3 regions of the Allobosea sp. GW823-FHT01F03 genome follow, and region 3 is predicted to be linked to each of the others. Evidence: predicted binding sites of a transcription regulator. Region 3 holds the regulator's gene; each other region holds the start of a gene.
What was found. The regulator LexA, encoded in region 3, represses DNA repair genes until DNA is damaged. The targets are predictions, from matches to a motif close to TGTTCNNNNTGTGTTCNG.

Region 1 (7,795 bases), 2.2 Mb from region 3:
ACCTCGTAAAGCGCCTGCGCCTGCTCGTAGGAGCCGCGGCGCTCGCCGAGCGCACGCAACGCCACGACCAGCGTCGCATGCGGGAGAGCCAGCGTCAGGACATCCCCGAGCTTGAGCCCGAGCGCCGGGTTCTCGATCCGCTTGCCTGCAACCCGGACATGGCCGTCCTCCACCAGACGCACGGCGGCGGGGCGGTTGCGGGCGAAGCGCGCGAACCAGAGCCATTTGTCGAGACGTTGCCGGTCCTCGCGCAATCGCGGCCCTCGCCCTGATGCCTCAGCCCTTGCGCCCGTCGCCACCTTCGAGCTGCGCCTTCAGGGCGAGCAGCTTGGCGAAAGGCGAATCCGGATCCGGCTGGCGCTCGGCGGCACGCGGCTTGGCCGGCGCCTGGAAACGCTGCTCCTTGCCGCCGCGCTCGTCGCGACGCGGACCACCGCCCGGCCGCCCCTCATTGCGCCTGAACTCCGGCCGCGGACCGCGCTCGGGTCGGTTGCCACCTTCCGGCCGGCCGCCGCGTCCCTGCCGCTCCGGCGCACCGCCCGCCGCGTCCGCAGCGGGAGCCTGCCCGCCCGCCACCGGGCGCTGGCCGTTCCAGCCGCCTTCGCGCCAGCGATTGCGATTCGGCCGCTGGCCACCTTCGGGACGCGGTCCGCCTCCGGCTTCGCCAGCCGGCGCCGCTGCGCCCTGCTGGCCGGGGCGACGGTCCTGGCGACGCCCGCGGGCGCCCTGCTCCGGCCGCCTTCCGCCCTGGTGCCGATGCGGGCGCCAGACCTCGATCAGCTCCGGTTCGGCCGGCTTGGCAGGCTCCTCGGCGGGAGCTGCACTCGCCGGCGCTTCCGAAGCAGCCGCCTCGGCCGGGGCCGGTTCGGACATGTCGGACTGCTCGGCCTCGGCGGTGGCCGCGATGGCCTCACCAGGCGCGGCCGCAATCTCGGCCTCGGTGAGCACAGGCGCATCCGGCGTTTCGTTCAGCGTGGCTTCCGGCGCCTCGCCCTCGGAAGCCGAAGCTTCGGACGGGGCCTCTGCATCCAGGGCATCGGGGCTCTCGGCCACAACCGTCTCGGCTGCGACCTCGCCCTCACCCGCAGGCGCAGCCTCGACCTCAATGGCCGGGGCCGCCACGATAGGCTCCGGTGTCGCCGCGAGCGGCACGGTGATCGCCGGCCCTGCCCGCTTCACCGAGACATAGCCGAGCGAGCGCAGGATCGAGGCGAAGTCCTCGCCGGCGCAGCCGACGAGCGAGGTCATCGCGCCGGTGGCGACGAAGCCGTCCTGGTCGGCGGCACCCGCCGGCGGCTGGCCGAGCGTGACGCCGGGGCGATAGGCGATAGCCGGGCGAATCAGGTCGGCAAGGCGCTCGAGAATGTCGACGCGCACCGCCCGTTCGCCGCAGACGCGATAGCCGGCGGCGCGATACAGCCCCTTCGGCACGTCCTTGTTGGCCGGGAAGGAGGTCCGGCCGGACGAGGCGAGATGGGCGATGTCGTCCAGCCCGCCCTGCTCCGGTCCGTCATGCTTCAGCGCCCAGAGCTGGGCTGCGAGCGCCCGCGGTGCCGGCTTCAGCAGGGCCGGCACATAGAGATGGAAGGCGCCGAAGCGCATGCCGAGCTGGCGCAGGCCCGCCCGCCCCTCCTGGTCGAGGGTCTTCATCTCCTCGCCGACCTTGGCGCGCTCGAGCACGCCCAGCGCCTCGGCCGCCTGGAAGGCGATGCCGCGCGCGATGCCGGTCAGGCTCGTGGCCTCCTCGAGCACCTGCAGCGGCCCGAGCAGCTTGGTGATGTGATTTTTCAGCCAGAGCGTCAGCCGATTCTCGACCTGCTCGCGCGCCGGCCCGGTCAGATGCTCCTCGACCAGCAGGCGCAGGCGCGGCTCCAGCACCTTCTCGCCGGCGACGAGGCGCGCCACCGGCTCGCCGACCCAGCGGATGAAACCGTCATGCGACAGGACGAAGGCCTCGTCGCCGGCGAGCACGACGCGCGAGGCGCGCGCCTCCATCTCGCTGGCGAGCGCCTTCATCGCGGCGGCGTTCAGCGCCTTGGCTTCGGGGCCGCCGGCCTTGGGATCCGCCGTAAAGCGGAACCCCTGCAGCAACCCGACATGCTGGCCCTCGACGAGCACGTCGCCCGCCGCAGTGACCTCAGCTTCCAACATCGCATTCTCCCGCAGGCGACGCATCAACACGCTCGTGCGCCGATCGACGAAACGGCTGGCGAGCCTTTCGTGCAAAGCGTCCGACAGCTTGTCCTCTACAAGACGCGCCACCCCCTGCCAATGCTCTGGATCAGGCAACCAGTCGGGACGGTTCGCCACGAAGGTCCAGGTTCGGACCTGCGCGATGCGCGCCGACAGCGTGTCGATCTCGCCATCGGTGCGGTCGAGCGCATCGAGCTGGCGCCGATACCAGTCCGGATCGAGACGGCCATGCCGCATCAGCCGAAGATACAGCATCGTCGCGAGGTCGGCATGCTGCATGGGCGCGATCTTGCGATAATCCGGCAGGCCGCAGACCTCCCAGAGCCGCGTCACCGCCGGCCTGCCCTGCGCGAGCCTTGCGACATCATGGTCGCGCGCCAGGATTTCCAGCGTGGTCATGTCCTCGGCGATCAGGGCGCGGGTCATTCCCTGCTCCTGCGGCTGCTGGTTGAGGCTGTCGAGCAGCCCCTGGACCGAGCGCAGGTCGAGATCGGAGTTGCGCCATTGCAGCTGGCGAATCGGCTCGAACCGATGATTCTCAATGGCATCGACCAGTTCGGCATCGAAGGGCGGCGCCCGCCCGGTGGTGCCGAAAGTGCCGTCGCGCAGATGCCGGCCGGCCCGGCCGGCGATCTGGCCGAACTCGGCCGGATGCAGCTTGCGGAAATGATGGCCGTCGAACTTGCTGTCGCCGGCGAAGGCGATGTGGTCGACATCGAGGTTGAGGCCCATGCCGATCGCGTCGGTGGCGACGAGATAGTCGACATCGCCGGACTGGTAGATCTCGACCTGGGCATTGCGCGTGCGCGGCGATAGCGCGCCCAGCACCACCGCCGCCCCGCCCTTCTGCCGGCGGATCAGCTCGGCGATGGCGTAGACTTCCTCGGCCGAGAAGGCGACGATCGCCGAACGCCGCGGCAGGCGGGTGATCTTGCGGTCGCCGGCGAAGGTCAGGTTCGAGAGCCGCGGCCGCGTCACCACATTGGCGCCGGGGATCAGGTGCTCGACGAGCGGCCGCATCGTGCCGGCGCCGATCAGCATGGTCTCGGCCCGGCCGCGATGATTCAGCAGCCGGTCGGCGAAGACATGGCCGCGGTCGAGATCGGCGGCGAGCTGGATCTCGTCGACGGCGACGAAATCGACGGCAAGGTCGCGCGGCATCGCCTCGACCGTGCAGACCCAGAAGCGCGGCCGCTCCGGCTTGATCTTCTCCTCACCGGTGACGAGCGCCACCGCCTCCGGGCCGACCCTCTCGACGACGCGCTGGTAGACCTCGCGCGCCAGCAGACGCAGCGGCAGGCCGATCATCCCCGTGGGATGGGCGATCATCCGCTCGATGGCGAGATGGGTCTTGCCCGTATTGGTCGGGCCGAGCACCGCAGTGACACCGCGTGCGCGGAGCGAAGGCGGAAGAGAGCGGGGTTGGATCAAGACGCTGGAGCTTTCCTGCAGCCTGCGCGGCGAAATACCGAGCCAGCCCTACCGGGTCGGGCGCCCCAAGGGCAACCCGCGCCGTGAACAGAACGAGTCCGGAACGAAGCGAGGCCGAATCGCTGACTCCCGCAGAATCAGGTTTCGTTCACGGCGAGATATCGCGGCAAGCGATTCAATAACCACAAGATTTTGAATCGCCCTCGATTTCCGTCCTTCGCCGACTTGCGCGCGCAAGGGCCGCTTTCGCTCATGTAGGCCTCCTGCACGGGAAGGCGAGAGGCAAAGGCGAAAATAGTCGCGCACCCCGTCAGTTCAGTCGGCGAAGACTTCGGTGAACACCTCGGCCGCCTCGTCCGGCGCCTCGACATGGACGAAATGACCGGCATTCTCGCAATAGGTCACTTCGACATCGTCGAAATAATAGGGCAGGAAGGCGCTCCATTCGGCTTTCAGGATCGGGTCGTGGCGGCCCCAATGCACGCGCGTCGGCTGATGGATCGGCACCGATGGCGGCGGATGGCCGTCGATGGCGGCGATCCGGGCCGCGTTCTGGCTGCGGTACCAGTCGAAGCCGCCGCGCAGATTGCCGGGCTTCAGGAAGTTCTCGACCCAGCGGTCGAAGACCGGCGCGAAGGCATCCTTGCGATGGCACCAATGCGTCAGGAAATGCCCGAGATAGAGTGCGCAAGCCTCGCGGCTGGAGCCGATCAGCTGCTCGGCCAGCGGCAATTGCTGGAAGGACTGGTACCAGATCTCGTTGACATGGCCCTCGCGCACCCAGGCCGAACCGACGCTCGGCGTCGGGCAGTTAAAGAACAGGAGCTTCTCGACCCGCTGCGGGTGGCGCCGCGCCAGGCCCTGGGCGACATAGGCGCCGACATCATGGCCGACGACCCCGACCGGTCCGGTCCCCAGCGCTTCCAGCAAGGCGGCGATGTCGTCGGCATGGCTGTTGGCCCCGACATCGCTGCGTGGCGCGGGCGATTTTGCGCTGTCGCCGAAGCCGCGCAGATCGGGCGCGACCAGCCGGAACTCGCCATGCAGGCGGTTCATCAAGGGCAGCCAAGTCATCCAGAACTCCGGCCAGCCATGCAGCAGCAGCACTGTCGGCCCGTCGCCGACCTCGGCGACATGAAGCACGGTGTCGCGCACCATCACGTCGCGCCGCCGCAATCCGGGTGGCAAGGCAAAATCGCCGGGCATATCGGCTCCAAGGTCGAATCGCGGCGGGAAGGCTAGCCCCGCGGCAGCCTCAGCGGCAATGCCGCCACCAGGGCCGCGCATCGTGGCGAGGACGGGCCGGCGCCTGTCAGCGGCCGGCCGCGCCGGGCTCAGTTGCGCGAGGTCGCCGCCGTCACGCCGGGATCGACCTTGAAGCGCGAGGCCTCGATCACCGCGGTACCGATCATCGTCTTCACCGAGATCCGCACCGGCAGCATCATCGTCGTGCCGGCGATCGGCGCGAGCCAGGTCGAGATTTCCTTGTTCTCGGCCATGAACTTGGTGCTCGGCCGCAGCGCCCTGTGGCCGGAGATCGGCACATAGCGCGCCTGGCAGACCGAAACCGGGCCGCTATAGCCGTCGAGCGTGACCTCGCGCGTGCCGGCATAGCTCAGCTTGATGTCGTAGCGCGCGGCGCCGTCGAAGATCGGCAGAGTGCGATTGCAGGCGGCGGCGCCGGAGTTGCGCCCCCCTTCCACCGGCATCAGGAAAGCGCTGATCGGGTCCATGACATTGCGCCGATGCGCGTCGCTGATCGGCACCCGGTCGGGCTTGGCATCGATCGGCGGCTCGATCTCGACCGCCTGCACGGCATTGCGCTCGAGCGCCATGCGCACCGTGCGGCTCTCGCTCGTGCTCGCGGACGAGATCGCGAAGGTCGCCGGCGAGAGCTTGCCGGCATTGAGATTGCCGGTGGCGGCGCCGGAGCCGCGCCCGCCGGTGAAACCGCCGACGAGCCCGGTCAGCTTGGCCTGGACATCGAGCTTGTAGCGGCTGCCCTCGATGTCGCCGCTCAGACTGGCCTTGCCGAAGGTCATGCCGAGCAGGGAAACATCATAGGCGGCATCGAGCGAGGCGGCGCCGGCAGGAAACGCGCCCGCGAGCAGGGCTGCCGCGAGGGCGAGCCCGGACAGGGACGGCGTGAGGGCGGGCTTCATCTCGATGCTCCGGGCGGCGCGACCGTTCGACAGCTCGCTTGCACTGCGAATCGGTCCGAATCGTGACCTGATTAACGGAGTCTGACGAGAGGAGGTTACCGAGATGTTTCCGGCGCCCTATCGTGCAGTTCGCCTTGACGGGCGCTCGGGGCTTGGCTATAGACCCGCCACTTCAATTTGACTTCCGGTGCTCGCCTGCCGGCACGTCGTGTGTCGGCGTTTTGCGTTGGCGTCCTGGAAAGCTTGGGAATGAGATCATGGCTCGCCGTTGCGAACTGACCGGGAAAGCCACCCTGACGGGCCAGCTCGTCAGCCACTCGAACCGTAAGACCAAAACGGTCTTCCGGCCGAACCTCGTCAACGTCACCCTGCAGTCCGACACGCTCGGCCGCTCGGTGCGTCTGCGCGTCTCGGCCAACGCCCTGCGCACCGTCGATCACCGCGGCGGCCTCGACGCCTTCCTCGTCAAGGCTCCGGCCGGCGAGCTGTCGACCGGCGCGCTCGCGCTGAAGCGCGACATCGAGAAGAAGCTCGCCGCCAACTGAGCGGACTCTCCTTCCCGATCGAATGAAGCGGCCGCAAGGCCGCTTTTTTCGTTTGCGCCGTGCACGTCATTCTCGGGCGCAGCGCAGCCCCGAGAATCTCCTGACACAAGGGCGCAGGTCGGCGCTTCGTTCGGGTTGAGATGCCCGGGTCAGGGCCCGGGCATGACGAGCGCCGCTATTGCGCCAGTTCGAACTCCAGCAGCACCGTCCGCTGCAGGAAGGTCGAGAAATTATCGTCCGAGATCAGGGTGATGATGGTCCGCCCACCTTCCAGGTGGACGGCCATCCCCTCCATGTTATCGATCTCCTGGCCGAGATCGGCCTCGATCAGGATTTGCCCGTCGAGCCGGGCACCCGGCCGCAGCGAGGCTCCGGCGATTCGGCGGATGCGCATGCCGACGCCCCGTAGCGGCCGGTACCAGCGCTCCAGCAGCAGCATGTCGCCGCCCGGCAGGAAGGCGAGATCGGTGATGTCGTAGCCGTCGCGGCGAATGACCTGGAAGGTCCCCGATTGACGCCCGCCGATGATGAAGCCGCTGGTCGGCTCGTCTTCCTTGCCCGAGCGTTCGGAGATCGCCACCAGGGCGCCGGCGAGCGGATGCCCCGCGGGCACGACGCCGAGCGCCTCCATGCCGCGATTGCTCGGCAGGCGCTTCGCCGCCGGCGGTAGCTGCACGATCCGCGCTCGCGCCTCGACGCCATATTTCGCCCAGTCGAAGCGCAGGATGTCATGGGTGCGCTCGACGGCGAGATAGGCGATGCCGTCCTGGATCGCCAGCGCTTCGGTATCGTAATAGCGCGAGCGAGCGAGCGGCCGACCCGAGACACCGAGCACCGGGGCGATCTCCGCCTGCTCCAACCCGACGAGGCAGCCGTCACGCCGCACGAGCCGTCCCGTCAGCCAGGAGGCCTTGTCGCTCACCGCCACCAGTTGCGTGCCGTCAGGCGAGCGCCAGAGCCCGGAGAAGCCGCCGAAGCGCGGATGGCCAGCGCTGAGCACGAGCCCGCTGCGGAAGACGAGCTGGCCGAAGCGGGTCTTCGTCGGATTGCCCGGCTCGAAGACCGAGAGCGGGCGGCCCGAGACCTTGAGCGAGGAGCGGCCAGGCTCGATCGCCTGGGCGCGCGCGGCCGGCGCCAGCGCGGCCGCGCCGAGGCCGGCCAGCAGGCCGCGTCGGCTGAGGCTCATTGCAGACGGCGGGAGACGCGCCCGCCCGTGGCGGCGCCGGCATCCTCTTCGAACAGCTCCGCCAGCTTCTCGGTCATCACCCCGCCGAGTTCCTCGGCATCGACGATGGTGACGGCGCGGCGATAGTAGCGGGTGACGTCATGGCCGATGCCGATCGCGATCAGCTCGACCGGCGAGCGGGTCTCGATCTCGGCGATGACATGGCGCAGATGCCGCTCGAGATAGCTCCCGGCATTGACCGAGAGCGTGGAATCGTCGACCGGCGCGCCGTCCGAGAT
Region 2 (7,795 bases), 1.2 Mb from region 3:
CAAGGTCGGCCGCTGCCTCACGGCGCGATGCCGCGACAGGCCCAGGCGGTGGCCGCGAAGGAGCGCGGGCCGTCCGGCTTTCCGGCTTCATAGGCGGCCCTGACGGCCCGGTTGAGGGTCGCCAGGCGTGCCTCGTCGAGCCCGGCGACATATTTGCCGATTGGTCCCTCGCCGGCCGAGATCGGCTCCCAGTAATCGGTGAAATTCTCGTAATCCATCCGGATCGTCAGTGAGCTTTCCGTGACGTCGCGCAGGCCCTGGGCGAGGAAGCTCCGGCGCATTTCGCCCGGCCCGGTCATAGGCCGGAAGCAGTAGTCGCTGCGCGGTCCTTGCGCCTCTCCGTCGAGCGCTGCCGCCGTGTCCCAGAGCATGCGCATGACGGACATGCCGCCGAGATGGTCCCAGACCGCTGCGGCGACGACGCCGCCGGAGCGTACGACCCGGCGCATCTCCGCCACCGCCTTGTCGGCCTCCGGCACGAAATGCAGCACGAGCAGCGAGAGCGCCCGGTCGAAGCGCCCATCCTCGAACGGAATCGCTGTGGCATCGCCTTGCCTGATCGAGATGCGCGGGTCGGCATTGCGCCGCTGCGCCTCCTCGACGAAGACCGGCGAGAAGTCGATCGCCGCGATCTCGCCGATCGCGGCCGCCTGCGGCAGCGCGAAGGTCAGGCTGCCGGTGCCGCAGCCGACATCGAGGACTCGCTCGCCATCCTCGATACCGGCGAAACGGATGAAGGGCTCTGCAAGCAAGCGACTCCAGCGGCCCATGAGGCGTTCATAGCCGGCGGCGCTGCGGACATTGAAGCTCGACGACATCGTGCTGCTCCCTGCTCGCCCGGAAGCCCCGCTGCCGGTTCCGTGCCGCGGCGCGCAGCCGGCGGCGGGCGTCGGCGCGCCCTTCGGAACCGGAGCGGGAGATTTTACCAGTCCGGGCGCCGGCGCAATGCGTCTTCGCTGGCAATTCAGGCTGAGGCGGATCGGTGCGCGCTCTTGCAGCCCGCCCGCCGCGCGTTAAACCGGGGCCATGGACGCCATCGTTCGCCAGCCCGACGCCGCCGACCTTCTCGCCTGGTATGACCGGCATCGCCGGGTGCTGCCCTGGCGCGCCTTGCCGGGCGAGCAGGCCGATCCCTACCGGGTCTGGGCCTCCGAGATCATGCTGCAGCAGACCACCATCACGGCGGTGAAGCCCTATTTCGAGCGCTTCATGGCGCGTTTTCCGACCGTCGAGGCACTCGCGCAGGCGCCGTCGGACAGCGTGATGCAGGCCTGGGCGGGCCTCGGCTACTATTCGCGCGCCCGCAATCTCCATGCCTGCGCCAAGGTCGTGGCCAGCCAACATGGCGGCCGTTTCCCCGATACCGAGGAAGGCCTGCGCGAATTGCCCGGCATCGGCGCCTACACGGCCGGTGCCGTGGCCGCGATCGCCTTCGACCGGCCGGCAGCGGCCGTCGACGGCAATGTCGAGCGGGTGATGACCCGGCTCTTCGCGATCGAGGAGGAGATGCCCGGCGCCAAGCCGCTGGTTCGCGAGCGCGTGCTGGCGCTGATGCCGTCCCGCCCCGGCGATTTCGCGCAAGCCCTGATGGATCTCGGCGCGACGATCTGCACGCCGCGCTCACCAGCCTGCGGGCTCTGCCCCTGGCGCGAGCCCTGCCGGGCCCGCATCGCCGGCACACAGGAGACCTACCCGCGCAAGGCGGCGAAGAAGACCGGCAAGACCCGCTATGGCCCGGCCTTCGTCGCGCAGCGTGAGGATGGCGCCGTGCTGGTGCGCACCCGCCCGGCCAAGGGCCTGCTCGGCGGCATGGTCGAGGTTCCCGGGGGCGAGTGGCGGGACGACTATCCGCTCGGCGAGGCATTGCGCGATGCGCCCCTGGCCGCGCAATGGCGCCGGCTGATGGTGCCGGTACGGCACGTCTTCACGCATTTCCCGCTGGAGCTGACGATCTTCGTCGCCGCGCTGCCATTGGACGCGCAGGCGCCCGAGGGCATGCGCTTCACCCCCTTCGCGCGGCTAAGGGAGGAAGCCTTTCCGAGCGTCTTCCTCAAGGCGCTCGAAGCCGGGCTGGAGGCGCTGCAGCGACGTTGACGGCATGGAAGGCCGGTGGCCTGTCCCATCACCACATGTTCTAATCCCGGTGTCGGCATTGCTGCCGCAGGACGAAGCGCGCCATCTGGCTGGCCGCGCGAATTGCCGGAGGCCGCGATGACCGAAGCCGACCAGCCGATCGCCGGGCCCGAGCTTCACAGCGAGATCACCTGCCCGGAGTGCGGACACCGCAAACGCGAGGCGATGCCAGAAGACGCCTGCCAGTTCTTCTATGAATGCGAGGGGTGCGGCAGCGTGCTGCGGCCGAAACCGGGCGATTGCTGCGTGTTCTGCTCTTACGGCTCGGTGCCCTGTCCGCCGGTCCAGCGCGATGGGCGGTCATCCGACGCAGGCGGTTGCTGCGCCGGATGATAATTCAGTTCGTCAGGCCGCGGCCATCTGTGCCCGGATCTCGCCGCGCAGCGCGTCGAGCAGCACGGGTTCGCCCTCGCGCTCGACATGCCAGAAGGTCCAGCCATTGCAGGCCGGCAGTCCCTGCGCCAGCGCGCCGACCTTGTGGATCGAGCCGACGACCGGATCGAGCAGCAGCGTGCCGTCGGCGCGGATCAGCGCCTCGTGACGCCGCTTCACGTCGAACACCCGCTCGCCTGCCTTGACCAGCCCGGCCTCGACCAGGCTGAGGAACGGCACGCGCGGCTCGCTGCGCTTCGACGGCGCCGTGGCGAAGGCGGCCGGCGGCAGCGGCTCGACCGCGTCGATGCGGGCACGCGCCGCACGGGCATAGGCCTGCTCGCGCTCGATGCCGATGAAATGCCGGCCGAGCGCCTTGGCGACGGCCCCGGTCGTCCCGGTGCCGAAGAACGGGTCGAGCACGACATCGCCGGGATTGCTGGCCGAGAGCATCACCCGGGCGAGCAGGGCCTCGGGCTTCTGCGTCGGGTGGACCTTGGCACCGTCCTTGTCCTTGAGGCGCTCATCCCCGGTACACAGCGGCAGGTACCAGTCCGAGCGCATCTGCAGGTCGTCATTGCCACCCTTCAGCGCCTCGTAATGGAAGGTGTATTTCGACTGCTCGCCGCGCGCCGCCCAGATCAGCGTCTCATGCGCGTTGGTGAAGCGCCGGCCACGGAAGTTCGGCATCGGGTTGGCCTTGCGCCAGACGATGTCGTTCAGCATCCAAAAGCCGAGATCCTGCAGGATCGAGCCGACGCGGAAGATGTTGTGATAGGAGCCGATCACCCAGAGCGCGCCATCGGGCTTGAGCACCCGGCGGCAGGCGGTGAGCCAGGCCCGCGTGAACGCGTCATATTCGGCGAAGGACGAAAACTTGTCCCAGTCGTCGTCGACGGCGTCGACGAGGCTGTCGTCGGGCCGGCGCAGATCGCCACCAAGCTGGAGATTATAAGGCGGGTCGGCAAAGACCATGTCGACGCTGGCCGCAGGCAGCGAGTCGATCGCCGCGACGCAGTCGCCGACGATGACCTGGTCGAGAGGCAGTGCCGGAAAAAGGCCCGTTTTGGATGGAAGGCTCTTGGCCTTCATCCGGGCCCCCAATGCGGGCCGTCCGGTACGCGAGACTTGAATCCGGACGGCGGCATTGGCGGTCCCGGTACGCGAGATACTCATGACGCCCAGACCGTTACGCAACTTCAACGGTCCCGATCTTGGGCCGGTCAGGGTAAAGGCCGGGTTTCCGGCTTGAAAAAAATGCGTCCCATTCTGGGGCTGCAAGATTTGCCTAGTCCGTTGAATATGTTGATTAATTAGTAACGGAAGTTAAGGAAGGGTAAGCGGTGCCTGCCTGCCGTTGCGGCAGTTTGGAAAGCCGCTTCGCGTGCCGATCGAGAGATCGGATTTCGCCTGGACGCAGGCCTCAACGCGTCCAGACGCCCTTCACCGGCGCGAAGGAGTAGCGATGCGCCGGGCAGGGGCCGTGCTCCTTGATCGCGGCGCGGTGCTTTGCGGTGCCGTAGCCGGCATGACCGGCGAAGCCGTAAGCCGGATAGTGCTGGCCGAGCCGTGCCATCATGCGGTCGCGCGTCACCTTGGCGATGATCGAGGCGGCGGCGATCGAGCAGACCAGGGCATCGCCGCCGATGATCGCTTCGCAGGGGAAGGGCAGTGCCGGCGGGTCATTGCCGTCGACGAGGACGAGGCCGGGCGCGAGCGGTAGGGCCGCAACCGAGCGTCCCATCGCCAGCAGCGTCGCCTGCCGGATGTTCAGCCGATCGATCTCGCTTGCCGAGGCACTGCCGATGCCGACGGCGAGCGCCTGCTGGAGGATGGTGTCGAACAGCGCCTCGCGCCGCGGGGCGCTGAGCAGCTTCGAATCGGCGAGCCCGTCCGGAATCGCCTGCGGATCGAGAATGACCGCCGCCGCCACGACCGGGCCGGCGAGCGGACCGCGGCCGACCTCGTCGACGCCGGCGACGAGCTGGCATCCCTGCGCGATGGCGCGCGCCTCATGGCTGAAATCGGCGAACATGGCGGCAGTCTATGCCAGATCGCGCCGCTGCGGTCTGCCCTGACGAGGCCGGCTTCCACAGTGCAGCACCGGCCGGCTTCGTCAGAACAGGCTGAGCTGCGCCTTCTCCTTCTCGGGCTTGACGAAGAGGTCGCTGCGCAGCCGCAGCCGCGCCGTGTTGAAGCCGAGGCGTTCGGCCGCCATCTCGAAGCGCCGGCCGATCATCCAGGCATAGGGGCCGGAGCCAACCTGGCGTTGGCCCCAGGCCGCGTCGTAATCCTTGCCGCCGCGCGTCGAGCGGATCAGCGAGACGACATGGCGCATCTTGTCGGGATGGTGGGTGACGAGCCAGTCCTGCACCAGGTCCTTGACCTCGAGCGGCAGGCGCAGAAGCACATAGCCGGCCTCGCGTGCCCCCGCCGCCCTGGCGGCGTCGAGGATGCGCTCGATCTCGTGCTCGTTCACCGCCGGAATGATCGGCGCCACCAGCACGCTCACCGGAATGCCGGCCTCGGACAGCTTGCGGATCGTTTCCAGCCGCTTCGACGGCGCTGCCGCCCGCGGCTCCATGCCGCGCGAGAGCTTGGCGTCGAGTGTCGTCACCGAGAGCGCGACCTTGACCAGACCCTTCTCGGCCATCGGCGCGAGGATATCGATATCGCGCTGCACCAACGCCGATTTGGTGACGATCCCGACCGGGTGGTTGAACTTGGCTAGGACCTCCAGGATCTGGCGCATGATCCGCAGCTTCTTCTCGATCGGCTGATAGGGATCGGTATTGGTACCGATCGCGATCGTGCGCGGCTGGTAGCTCGGTGAGGACAGCTCCCTTTCGAGCAGCGCCGCCGCATCCGGCTTGGCCGTCAGCTTGGTCTCGAAGTCGAGGCCCGGAGACAGGCCGAGATAGGCATGGCTCGGCCGGGCGAAGCAGTAGACGCAGCCATGCTCGCAGCCCCGATAGGGATTAATCGAGCGGTCGAACGAAATATCCGGGGAGTCGTTGCGTGTGATGATGGTCCGCGGCTTCTCGAGCGAGATCTCGGTCTTGAACGGCGGCAATTCGCCGAGCGAGCCCCAGCCATCATCCTCGTCGAAGCGCTGCTCGGCCTCGTAGCGACCGCCCGGATTGAGCGTCGCGCCGCGCCCGCGCCGCCGCTCCGGATCGATGCGGTGGCCGGCAAAGGCCAGCGCATCGACCGGCGCGACCCGGGCGGAGATCGAGGCCGGCTCGGCATCGCGGCGCTTCAGCGCCTGCGTCGTCGGCGGTCTCGCGGAGGGGCGAGCTTGGGCCATGGGATCTCTCCTCGCCGGAATCGCCGGCCTCACGGTGAATGAATGTGAACAAAAAGAGAACATATGGCAAGTGGCGGGATTGCGACATGTTGCGCTGCGGCATAGGCTCGGGCCCATGCTCTCAGCTGTCATTCGCGCCAATGGCCGTACCGAAGCGCTGGCCGCGACCCTGTCGGTCCTGATTCCAGCGGTGGCGGGCGGCACGATCGGCCATGCCGTGGTGATCGGCACGGGCGACGACAATGAAACCGAGCGGCTCGCCGATGTGACGGGGGCGAGCTATGTCGCAGCCCGCAACGGCGCCGGCTGGGCGCCCGGGGTCGAGCGGGCGCGGGGCGACTGGGTGCTCCTGCTCGAGGCTGGCGACCTGCCCGAGCCAAATTGGACCGAAGCCGTGGAGCGGCATCTGATGACGGCTGCGGCCATGCCGGCCCTGATGCCATTGCGCGGCATCGCCGCGCTACGCGAATGGGGGGCGGTTTCGCTGCGCTCGCGCGGTGTCCGCGCCGGGCTGATCGCGTCGAAGAAGCAGCTTCTCTCCGGCCGCCTGCCGGCCTCGCCGCGCCGGCTCGCCGTGCGCCGCGGCCGGGCGCAGGCGTAAGACCCGCGAGCCCGGTTTCGTCAGAGCCGGTCGGTCTGGAAGGTGTTGCAGGCCTGCATCGAGCCTGAATTGAAGCCGGCGTTGAACCAGCGCATGCGCTGCGCCGACGAGCCGTGGGTGAAGGAATCCGGCACTACGGCGCCGCGCCCGGCCTGCTGCTGCAGCTTGTCGTCGCCGATCGCGGCGGCGGTGCGCATCGCCTCCTCGACATCGCCGGGCTCGATACGGTCCATCGCCTTGATATTGTAGGCCCAGACGCCGGCGAAGCAGTCGGCCTGCAATTCGACGCGCACCGAAAGCTGGTTCGACTCGCGCTCGGAGAGCCGCTCGCGCATCTGGTTCACCTTGGGCAGGATACCGAGCAGATTCTGGATGTGGTGGCCGACTTCGTGGCCGATCACATAGGCATAGGCGAAGTCGCCGCCACCACCGAGCTTGCGCTGCATCTCCTGGAAGAAGGAGGTGTCGAGATAAACGCGCTGGTCGTTCGGGCAATAGAACGGCCCCATCGCCGATTGGGCGGTGCCGCAGCCCGAGCGCGTCACGCCGTCGAAGACGACGAGGCGCGGCGGCTGGTATTTCCGGTTGGCCTGCTGCGGCAGAACCTTCGACCAGATGTCCTCGTTCTGCGCCAGCACCGCCGAGATGAAGCGGCCCATCTCGTCCTTCGGCGGGCCGGCGGATTTGCGCTGCTCCTGCGTCGGTGCGCTGCGCCCGCCGATGCCGCCGATCATCTCGGCGCCGCCGATCAGGATGCGCGGATCGATGCCCAGCGCCCAACCGACCAGGCCGAGCACCACCATGGTGCCGATGCCGATGCCGCCGCGGCCGCCCGGCAGGCCGGCGAATTCGCCGCCGCCGCCACGCCTGTCCTCGAGGTTTTCGGACTGGCGGTAATCTTCCCAACGCATCGTGAGGCCCTTGCTGAAGCCGTGCCAATCTCCGGCAGGCGCGGCCGGAACTCAAGCCTTCATTCGGCTTCGCCCTGCTTGGGCCGATGCGTCGAGGCGCTCAGTGATAGCCGCTATCGGCTTTCACCTTGCCGCGGAAGGTCCAGTAGACGAAGGCGGTGTAGAACAGGATCATCGGCAGGAGGAAGCTGACCCCGATCAGCACGAAGATGTGCGAACTCGGCGCTGCCGCCGTGTCCCAGATCGTCAGGCCGGGCGGCACCAGATATGGGAAGTTCGAGATCGCCAAGCCGAGGAAGCAGAGCACGAAGATCGCGATCGTGAAGGCGAAGGGCGTGAACTCGTGGTTCCCGCGCAGCCGCTTCCAGACCATGTAGCCGCAGAAGGCGGTCAGCACCGGGAAGGGCCAGAGCAGTATGAGGTTCGAGGGCGTGAACCAGCGCTCGGCGATCCGCGGATGGGCATAGGGCG
Region 3 (7,795 bases):
AGCGTAGAGCTTGCTGATGTCGATGACCGAAGGCCCGATCGATCCAGATTTGACCGGCATGTCGACGGTCTTGCCGTCGACATTCAACTGACTCGTGGTTCCGCTCATGGATGCCGATCCTTTCAGGCTCGATCTCAAATCATCTCGGCGGCCGAATGTCGTTCCGACCGATCACTGGTCATCAGGCGCCGCCCGAAGCTCCACTATGCCGGCTCCAGGGCGGGATATGAGGATGCCGCTGCGGCGAAAAAGCGTTCATCAGACTGATTTTAAAGCGTTTTTGGCCGCGGCTGCTTCCATTGGGGAGCAGCCGCCACGCCGCGTTGCTAGACCATTTCCGAGAGGCGTTCAACAGCGAGAAACATGGCGGTGGCCGTGCGATCCCGCGCTGCGGTACTGCTGCCTCCGCCATGCCGGCTCAGGCGATGTCGGAGAGCCGCGCCAGGGCTTCCTCGCGCCCCAGCACCGCCATGACGTCGAAGAGGCCGGGAGAGGTGGTGCGCCCGGTCAGCGCGGCCCGCAGCGGCTGCGCGACCTGGCCGAGCTTGACGGCACTCGCCTCGGCGAATTCCCGCACGGCCGCTTCGAGCGCCGCGGGAGCCCAGTCCGGCAGCGCCGCGAGCTTCTCTGCCAGTTTCGGCATCCGCTCCCGCGCGGCATCGTCGAGCAGCGCCGCGGCCTTGGGCTCAAGGGCCAACGGGCGCTGGGCATAGAGATAAAACGCACTGTCCAGCAGTTCGACCAAAGTCTTGGCCCGCTCCTTGAGCCCAGGCATCGCCGCCAGGAAGCGGCGTTCGAGCGCCGGGTCGAGTTCGGCGGGCAGTCCACGGGCCGGACCGATCTCGGGCAGGATCGCCTTCAGCGCTTCAAGCAGCTCGCGATCCTCCGACTGGCGCATATAGAGCCCGTTCAGGCTCTCCAGCTTGGCATAGTCGAACCGCGCCGGGGAGCGGCCGATCGAGGACAGGTTGAACAGCGAGATCATCTCCTCGGGGGAGAAGATCTCCTGGTCGCCATGGCTCCAGCCGAGACGCAGCAGATAGTTGCGCAGCGCGATCGGCAGATAGCCCATGGCGCGATAGGCGTCGACGCCGAGCGCACCGTGGCGTTTCGACAGTTTTGCGCCGTCCGGCCCATGGATCAGCGGGATGTGCGACATGCTCGGCACCTTCCAGCCCATCGCCTGATAGATCTGCGTCTGCCGTGCCGCATTGGTCAGGTGGTCGTCGCCGCGGATGATATGGGTGACGCCCATGTCGTGATCGTCGACGACCACGGCGAGCATATAGGTCGGGTTGCCGTCCGAGCGCAGCAGGACGAGATCGTCGAGATTCTCGTTCTGCCAGACGACGCGGCCCTGGACCTCGTCCTCGACCACAGTCTCGCCGGTCTGCTCGGCCTTCAGGCGAATGACCGGCTTGGCGCCGGCCGGTGCGGTCGCCGGATCGCGGTCGCGCCAGCGCCCGTCATAGCGCATCGGCCGGCCCTCGGCCTTGGCCTTCTCGCGCATCTCGTCGAGTTCCTGCGGGGTCGCATAGCAATAATAGGCCTTGCCGGCTGCGAGCATCTGCTCAGCGACCTCGCGATGCCGGGCGGCACGCTGGAACTGGTAGACGGTCTGCCCGTCCCAATCGAGACCGAGCCAGGACAGGCCGTCGAGAATCGCGGCGATGGCGGCATCGGTCGAGCGTTCGCGATCGGTATCCTCGATGCGCAGCAGCATCTTGCCACCATGGCGGCGGGCATAGAGCCAGTTGAACAGGGCGGTGCGGGCGCCACCGATATGGAGGAATCCGGTAGGCGACGGCGCAAAGCGCGTGACGACCTCATCGCTCATGAAGAAGGACTCCGACGGAACGGGCGGATGAAGGGCGAGAGCCGGCTCATGGGCGGTCTCGGCCGGGGCTGACAACCGGCGCGGTCGCTGTAACATGGCTTTGCGGCCGCCGTTAAGCGTCTTCCTGTTCCGGTGGCGAAAGGGAGGCCGATGCTTTCCGCACCGCCCGGGCGTCGCCGAAAGGCCTCCGCGCGCGCCCTCGCCTGGCGGGGTGGGGCAAGGTGGGCGTATCGGCTGTCGCTGAGCCCGGTGTGGACCCCGTCGAACTGGTACGCCCCGCTCCGCGCCATGCTCGAAACCGAGATCGAGCGGCGGCGCCTCTTCAACTGGCTTCCGGTGCCGCTCGGGCTCGGCGTCGTCCTGTATTTCCTCGCCGATCGCGAGCCGAGCCCGGCGGCGCCGCTGGCCGGCCTCGCCCTGTCCGCGCTCGCCGCGCTGCTATTGCGCCACAGGCGCCGCGCCATGCTCGTCTGTGTCGCGCTAGGCGCACTCTTTGCCGGCTTCGGCGCCGGAGCCTGGCGGGCGGCGAGCATCGCGGCACCGGCGCTCTCCCGGCTCCATGTCGGCAAGATCACCGGTTTCGTCGAGACGCTGGAGCAGCGCGAGAAGGGCGTCCGTCTGGTCGTCCTGGTCACCGCCCTGCCGGGCGTCGAACCGCAGCAGCGCCCGAGGCGCGTCCGCGTCAGCACCATCGCGACGACCTTGAAGCCCGGCGATCACATCGTGGCGACCGCGCGGCTCCTGCCGCCGCCTGGACCGGCGCGTCCCGGCGGCTATGACTTCGCCCGCGACGCCTTCTTCCGCGGCATCGGCGCGGTCGGCAGCATTGCCGGAAAGGTCGCGCTGGCACCGGCGCCTTCTCGGCCGTCGCGGCAGCTCGCCTGGAGCATCGCCATCGACCAGGCGCGCAATGCGCTGACCGAGCGCATCGCCACGATCGGCGGCGGGCAGGCGGGCGCGATGGCGGCCGCCCTGGTGACCGGCAAGCGCGGCCTGATCACCGAACCGACCAATGACGATCTGCGCGCCGCCGGCATCTACCACATCGTCTCGATCTCCGGCCTGCACATGGTTCTGGCGGCCGGCACGATCTTCTGGCTGGCACGGGCGCTGCTGGCGCTGTCGCCCGGCCTCGCCCTCTTCTGGCCGATCAAGAAGCTCGCCGCACTCGCCGCCATGTTCGGCGCCACCGCCTATTGCGTTTTCTCGGGTGCCGAGGTCGCGACGGTCCGCTCCTTGATCATGACCCTGGTGATGCTCGGCGCCATCCTGGTCGACCGGCCGGCCCTCAGCATGCGCAATCTCGCTCTCGCCGCGATCATCGTGCTGCTGCGCGAGCCCGAGGCGCTGCTCGGGCCGAGCTTCCAGATGTCTTTCGGCGCGGTCGCCGCGCTGATCGCCTTCGCCGAGCGCTGGCAGGAGCGCTCACCCGACCCGGCCGCTGCGAGCTGGCCCTGGCCCTTGCGGCCGCTCTGGCTCTCCGCAGTCGGCATCGTCGTCACCACCTTGCTGGCGACGGCGGCGACGGCACCCTTCGGCGTCTATCATTTCCAGACCTTCAACCCGTTCGGCCTGCTCGGCAACGCGCTCGCTTTGCCTTTCGTCTCGTTGATCGTCATGCCGGCCGCGGTCTTCGGCGTGCTGGCCTATCCCTTCGGGCTCGACTGGCCCGCCTGGGCCCTGATGGGCTGGGCCTCCGGCCTCGTCCTGCGGCTCGCCCACTGGGTTGCCGGGATCGAGCGCTCGACAGTGGTGCTGCCGGCCTTCGACGCCCTGGCGCTCGCCCTGTTCGCCCTGGCGCTGCTCTGGCTGACCTTGTGGACGACGGCCTTGCGCTACCTGGCGGCACTGCCGCTCTGCGCCGGTCTGGCGCTCGCCACGGACCCGACGCGGCCGGACATCCTGATCGAGCGCGACGGTTCCGGCATTCTGGTACGCGGCCCCGAAGGGCGGCTCGTCCTCGCAGGCAAGCCGAGCCGTTTCGTCCTGGCGCAATGGCTCCATGCCGACGGGGATTCCCGCTCCCCGGACGATCCGGCCTTGCGAGAAGGCGCCGCCTGCGATGCGCGCGGCTGCGTGATCCGCCTCAGGGACGGCCGCAAAGTCGCCTACACTCGCGACCGCATCGCTATCGTCGAGGATTGCCTGCGCGCCGATCTCGTCGTGACGCCGCTCCATGCCAATGGCAGCTGCACCGCCCGGCTGATCGACCGGGCTGCGCTCACGCGTGACGGGGCGACGGCGCTGGGCTCCTCGCCTGGTGGAAACTGGCGCTCCTACACCGCCGAGGACGCGACGCGCCTGCGGCCCTGGACCCGGGCCCGGCCTGCTCCCGTCGCCGCGCCTTCGTCACCGGAGCCGGGACGCGCCCCTGCCACCTCGCTACCCGCCGCTGCAACGGCGGAGCAGGCGGAGGACAGCGGGTTGCTTCAGTAGCGCCGCATCAGATTGACGAGCCGACCCTGGATCTTGACGCGATCCGGGCCGAGCACGCGGGTCTCGTAGGCCGGGTTGGCGGCCTCCAGGGCAATCGAGGAGCCGCGCTTGCGCAGGCGCTTCAGCGTCGCCTCCTCGTCATCGATCAGGGCGACGATGATGTCGCCGGTGTTGGCGGTGTCCTGCTTGCGGATGACGACGGTGTCGCCGTCGAGAATGCCGGCCTCGATCATCGAGTCGCCGCGGACCTCCAGCGCGTAGTGCTCGCCGCCGCCGAGCATGTCGGCCGGCATGGAGACGCTGTGGCTGCGATCCTGGATCGCCGAGATCGGCGTGCCAGCGGCGATTCGACCCATCACCGGGATGGAAACGGTCGTGCGTCCGTTCTCCTCAGCGGTGGCGGGGCGCGGCTTGGCGAGGTTGGCGGCTGGGGCAGGCGGAGTCTGGCCGAGCCCCCCCTGCACGATGGACGGGCTGAAACGGGCGCGCTGCCCCGGCGCACCGCCGATTCCGTCCGGCATCTTGATGACTTCGAGTGCCCGGGCGCGGTTCGGTAGCCGGCGAATGAAGCCGCGCTCCTCCAGCGCCATGATCAACCGGTGAATGCCGGATTTGGAGCGCAGATCGAGCGCATCCTTCATCTCGTCGAAGGAGGGCGGGACGCCGGATTCGCGCAGGCGTTCATGGATGAAGCGAAGCAGTTCGAACTGTTTGCGTGTCAGCATGATCTCGCCGCCCAGCCTTTCGCATCGGAATCGAAACAAAGCACGAACAACATACCTGTTCGCCATGTGTTCCGCAAGAGAGGTTCAGCACGCTCTTGCAGGGCGTGAAAGCTGTCCTTCTCCTTGCACGCGAAGCTTTGCGGAGAACAAGGCAGCAAGAAGAGACGGAGCGGCGATAGAGCTCAGGCCGGCGATTCCGGGCACGATGATGGCCGTCGCGGCAGTGGGCTTGACCGCCGCGGACTGCCGATCCGCGGCGAATTCGGCGATCCCGCGCTACGATGCCGGCTGCTGCCGCAGCAGCGCCAGCGCCGCATCGACGGCATTGGCGGCCGGGCTCGGGCCGGCGCTGCGCATCCTGTGCTCGAGCGCGGCGAAACCGTCGAGCTGGCGGTCGCGCGCCGCACCGTCGCCGATCACCGCGGTGAGAGCCAGGGCCAGCGCGTCCGGCGTCACATCGTCCTGGATGAACTCGGGAACGACGTTCTCGCCGAGAATGAGGTTCGGCAGGATGACCGTCGGCAGCTTGATCAGGCGGCGGGCCAGCGCCGCCTCCCAGCCGGCACCACGATAGGCGGCGACGGTCGGCACCTGCGCCAGGGCGAGCTCGAGCGTCACCGTTCCGGAGGCGGCGAGTGCCGCGCGCGCCTGACGGAAGGCCGCGAGCTTGGCCGCCTCCCCCGTCACGATCTCGGGTTTCACGGGCCAGCTTGCGACGATCCCGGTAATGGCTTCGACCAGACGCGGCACGGCCGGCAAGACGAAGCGTGCCCGCGGCAATGCCCGGGCGATGCGCGCGATCGTCTCGCCGAAGGCGGGCATGAGGTGGCGGATCTCGGAGCCACGGCTGCCCGGCAGGACGAGGATAAGCGGCGCCTGCGCGTCGGCCCGAACCCTGGCCTCATCCGGCCCAGGGCGCAGTTCCGCGAGCCGCTCGATCAGCGGATGCCCGACATAGACGGTGTCTGGTCCGCCGAGACGCGCAAGCGCCTCCGGCTCGAAGGGCAGGAGCGCCAGGATCCTGTCGACATGCGGGCGCATGCGCCGCGCCCGGCCCTGGCGCCAGGCCCAGACGCTCGGGCAGACCCAGTGCGCGATCGGCACGGCAGGATTGAGCCGGCGCAGCTTCTTGTCGACGCGCAGGCTGAAGTCAGGCGCGTCGATCGTCAGCATCAGATCGGGCGCGAAGGCGGCAGCAGCCTGCGCCGCGTCAGAGATGCGACGCAGCAGCAATGGCAGGCGGGCAACGACCGGGCCGAAGCCCATCACCGCGATGTCCTCCTGGGGGAAGATGCTCGCCAAGCCTTCCGCCGCCAGAACCTCGCCTCCGACGCCGCGCAGCTCGAGCGGGCGCCCTGCAAGGCGGTGGCGAAGCTGCTGCACGAAACGCGCACCGAGCGCGTCGCCAGAGGCCTCGCCAGCGACGACGAAAAGCCGGAAGGGCGGCGTGCTCAAGGCACGCCCTCGATGAAGATGCCCACGGCATCGGCGCTCGCGGCCAGACGGGCACGATCGCCGACGAGCACACCTCCGGCCTTCACCGCAATTCCGGCGAGGCCGATCTCGGCGAGCCGCGCGACGGTCTCGGGGCCGATCGCGGGCATGTCGACGCGCAGATCCTGGCCGAGCTTCGGCGCCTTGACGAGGACACCATCGCCCTTTGCCAGCTTGAGGCGCCCTGCCCTCACCAGTCCGGCGACACGCTCGAGCATGGCATCGGTTCCCTCGGCCGCCTCGACCGCGATCACGCGATGATCGGCGAGGACCGCGCCCTGGCCGATATCGAAGGGCGACAATGCCGCCAGCAGGTCGAAGCCGCGTAGCAAGGCGCTGCGGGCAATTGGTGTCGGGACGATCCGCCCGAGAGCGCCGAGCGGCGCGACGATCTCCGGGGCCATCTCCGCCGGGCTCCCGACCCGGAACCCCTGCCCCTCGAAGAAACTCACGACCCCCCGAAGCAGATGGTCATCGCCGCCCTGGAAGGCGCGCGCGAAATGCGGCAGGTATTTCAGGGTCGAGAGCTCTGGCGCCAGCGCACCGAAACTCGGTCGCGGCAACGCCCCGACCATCACGATATCGGTGACGTTGCGGCGCTTGAGCGCACCGAGCAGGCGGCCGAGCTGGCCGAGCCGGTATTCCTGCGCTTCGCAGCCGGGAAAATCGGCGATGTTCGCCGCGCCCGAAAGCGCCGCGACATAGACCTCCGCCCCAGCCGCGAGCGCGTTGCGGGCGACATGGGGCGGGTATTCGCCGCTACCGGCCAGGATGGCCAGGCGCAGCCCGGCCCGTCTACCCGCCGTTTCGGCCGAGCCCGGGGTCACCGGTCCGGTGCGTTGACGTCGTGCGGCACGCAGATCGCCCGCTCGCCGCCGCTGCGGATGAAATCGAGGATCTCGTGGATCAACGGATGCGAGGCGAACTCGCCGGCGACGTCCTCAACCCGCTCCGACAAGGTGCCCTCATCGGCAAACAGCAGGCGATAGGCGCGGCGCAGCTCATGGATCTGCTCGCGCGAGAAACCGCGACGCTTCAGGCCGACCAGGTTGAGACCGGCCAGATGGGCCGGGTTGTCGCGCACCATGCCGAAGGGGATGACGTCATGCATCACCCCGGCGCCGCCGCCGATGAAGGCATGGTCGCCGACCCGGATGAACTGATGCAGGCCGGTGCCGCCGCTGACGATGACGAAATCGCCGACCGTGACGTGCCCGGCGCACATCACATTGTTCGAGAAGATGACGTTGCTGCCGATGATCGAGTCATGGCCGACATGCGAATTGGCCAGGAAGAGGCCGCG

Region 1: a site for LexA is predicted at 3,713-3,730, ahead of AC3RCC_RS04880 (helicase-related protein). Genes of this name have one in related genera too.
Region 2: a site for LexA is predicted at 5,857-5,874, ahead of AC3RCC_RS21755 (PA0069 family radical SAM protein). Genes of this name have one in related genera too.

The regions. Positions count from the first base shown of each region.
Region 1 covers NZ_CM179505.1:1,056,235-1,064,029, reverse strand. Annotated here, with positions in the region: gene AC3RCC_RS04885 (RNA-binding S4 domain-containing protein) at 1-254, opposite strand, end outside; gene AC3RCC_RS04880 (helicase-related protein) at 277-3,621, opposite strand; gene AC3RCC_RS04875 (alpha/beta fold hydrolase) at 3,940-4,830, opposite strand; gene AC3RCC_RS04870 (DUF3108 domain-containing protein) at 4,959-5,786, opposite strand; gene rpmB (50S ribosomal protein L28) at 6,044-6,331, shown strand; gene AC3RCC_RS04860 (esterase-like activity of phytase family protein) at 6,507-7,517, opposite strand; gene cobT (cobaltochelatase subunit CobT) at 7,514-7,795, opposite strand, start outside.
Region 2 covers NZ_CM179505.1:4,538,323-4,546,117, reverse strand. Annotated here, with positions in the region: gene AC3RCC_RS21780 (class I SAM-dependent methyltransferase) at 18-818, opposite strand; gene mutY (A/G-specific adenine glycosylase) at 1,027-2,094, shown strand; gene AC3RCC_RS21770 (GDCCVxC domain-containing (seleno)protein) at 2,212-2,466, shown strand; gene AC3RCC_RS21765 (site-specific DNA-methyltransferase) at 2,479-3,681, opposite strand; gene rnhB (ribonuclease HII) at 3,929-4,540, opposite strand; gene AC3RCC_RS21755 (PA0069 family radical SAM protein) at 4,622-5,812, opposite strand; gene AC3RCC_RS21750 (glycosyltransferase family A protein) at 5,928-6,413, shown strand; gene ypfJ (KPN_02809 family neutral zinc metallopeptidase) at 6,434-7,324, opposite strand; gene cydB (cytochrome d ubiquinol oxidase subunit II) at 7,425-7,795, opposite strand, start outside.
Region 3 covers NZ_CM179505.1:3,304,767-3,312,561, forward strand. Annotated here, with positions in the region: gene gltA (citrate synthase) at 1-108, opposite strand, end outside; gene gltX (glutamate--tRNA ligase) at 419-1,837, opposite strand; gene AC3RCC_RS15855 (ComEC/Rec2 family competence protein) at 2,087-4,273, shown strand; gene lexA (transcriptional repressor LexA) at 4,267-4,998, opposite strand; gene lpxB (lipid-A-disaccharide synthase) at 5,275-6,453, opposite strand; gene AC3RCC_RS15870 (LpxI family protein) at 6,450-7,319, opposite strand; gene lpxA (acyl-ACP--UDP-N-acetylglucosamine O-acyltransferase) at 7,316-7,795, opposite strand, start outside.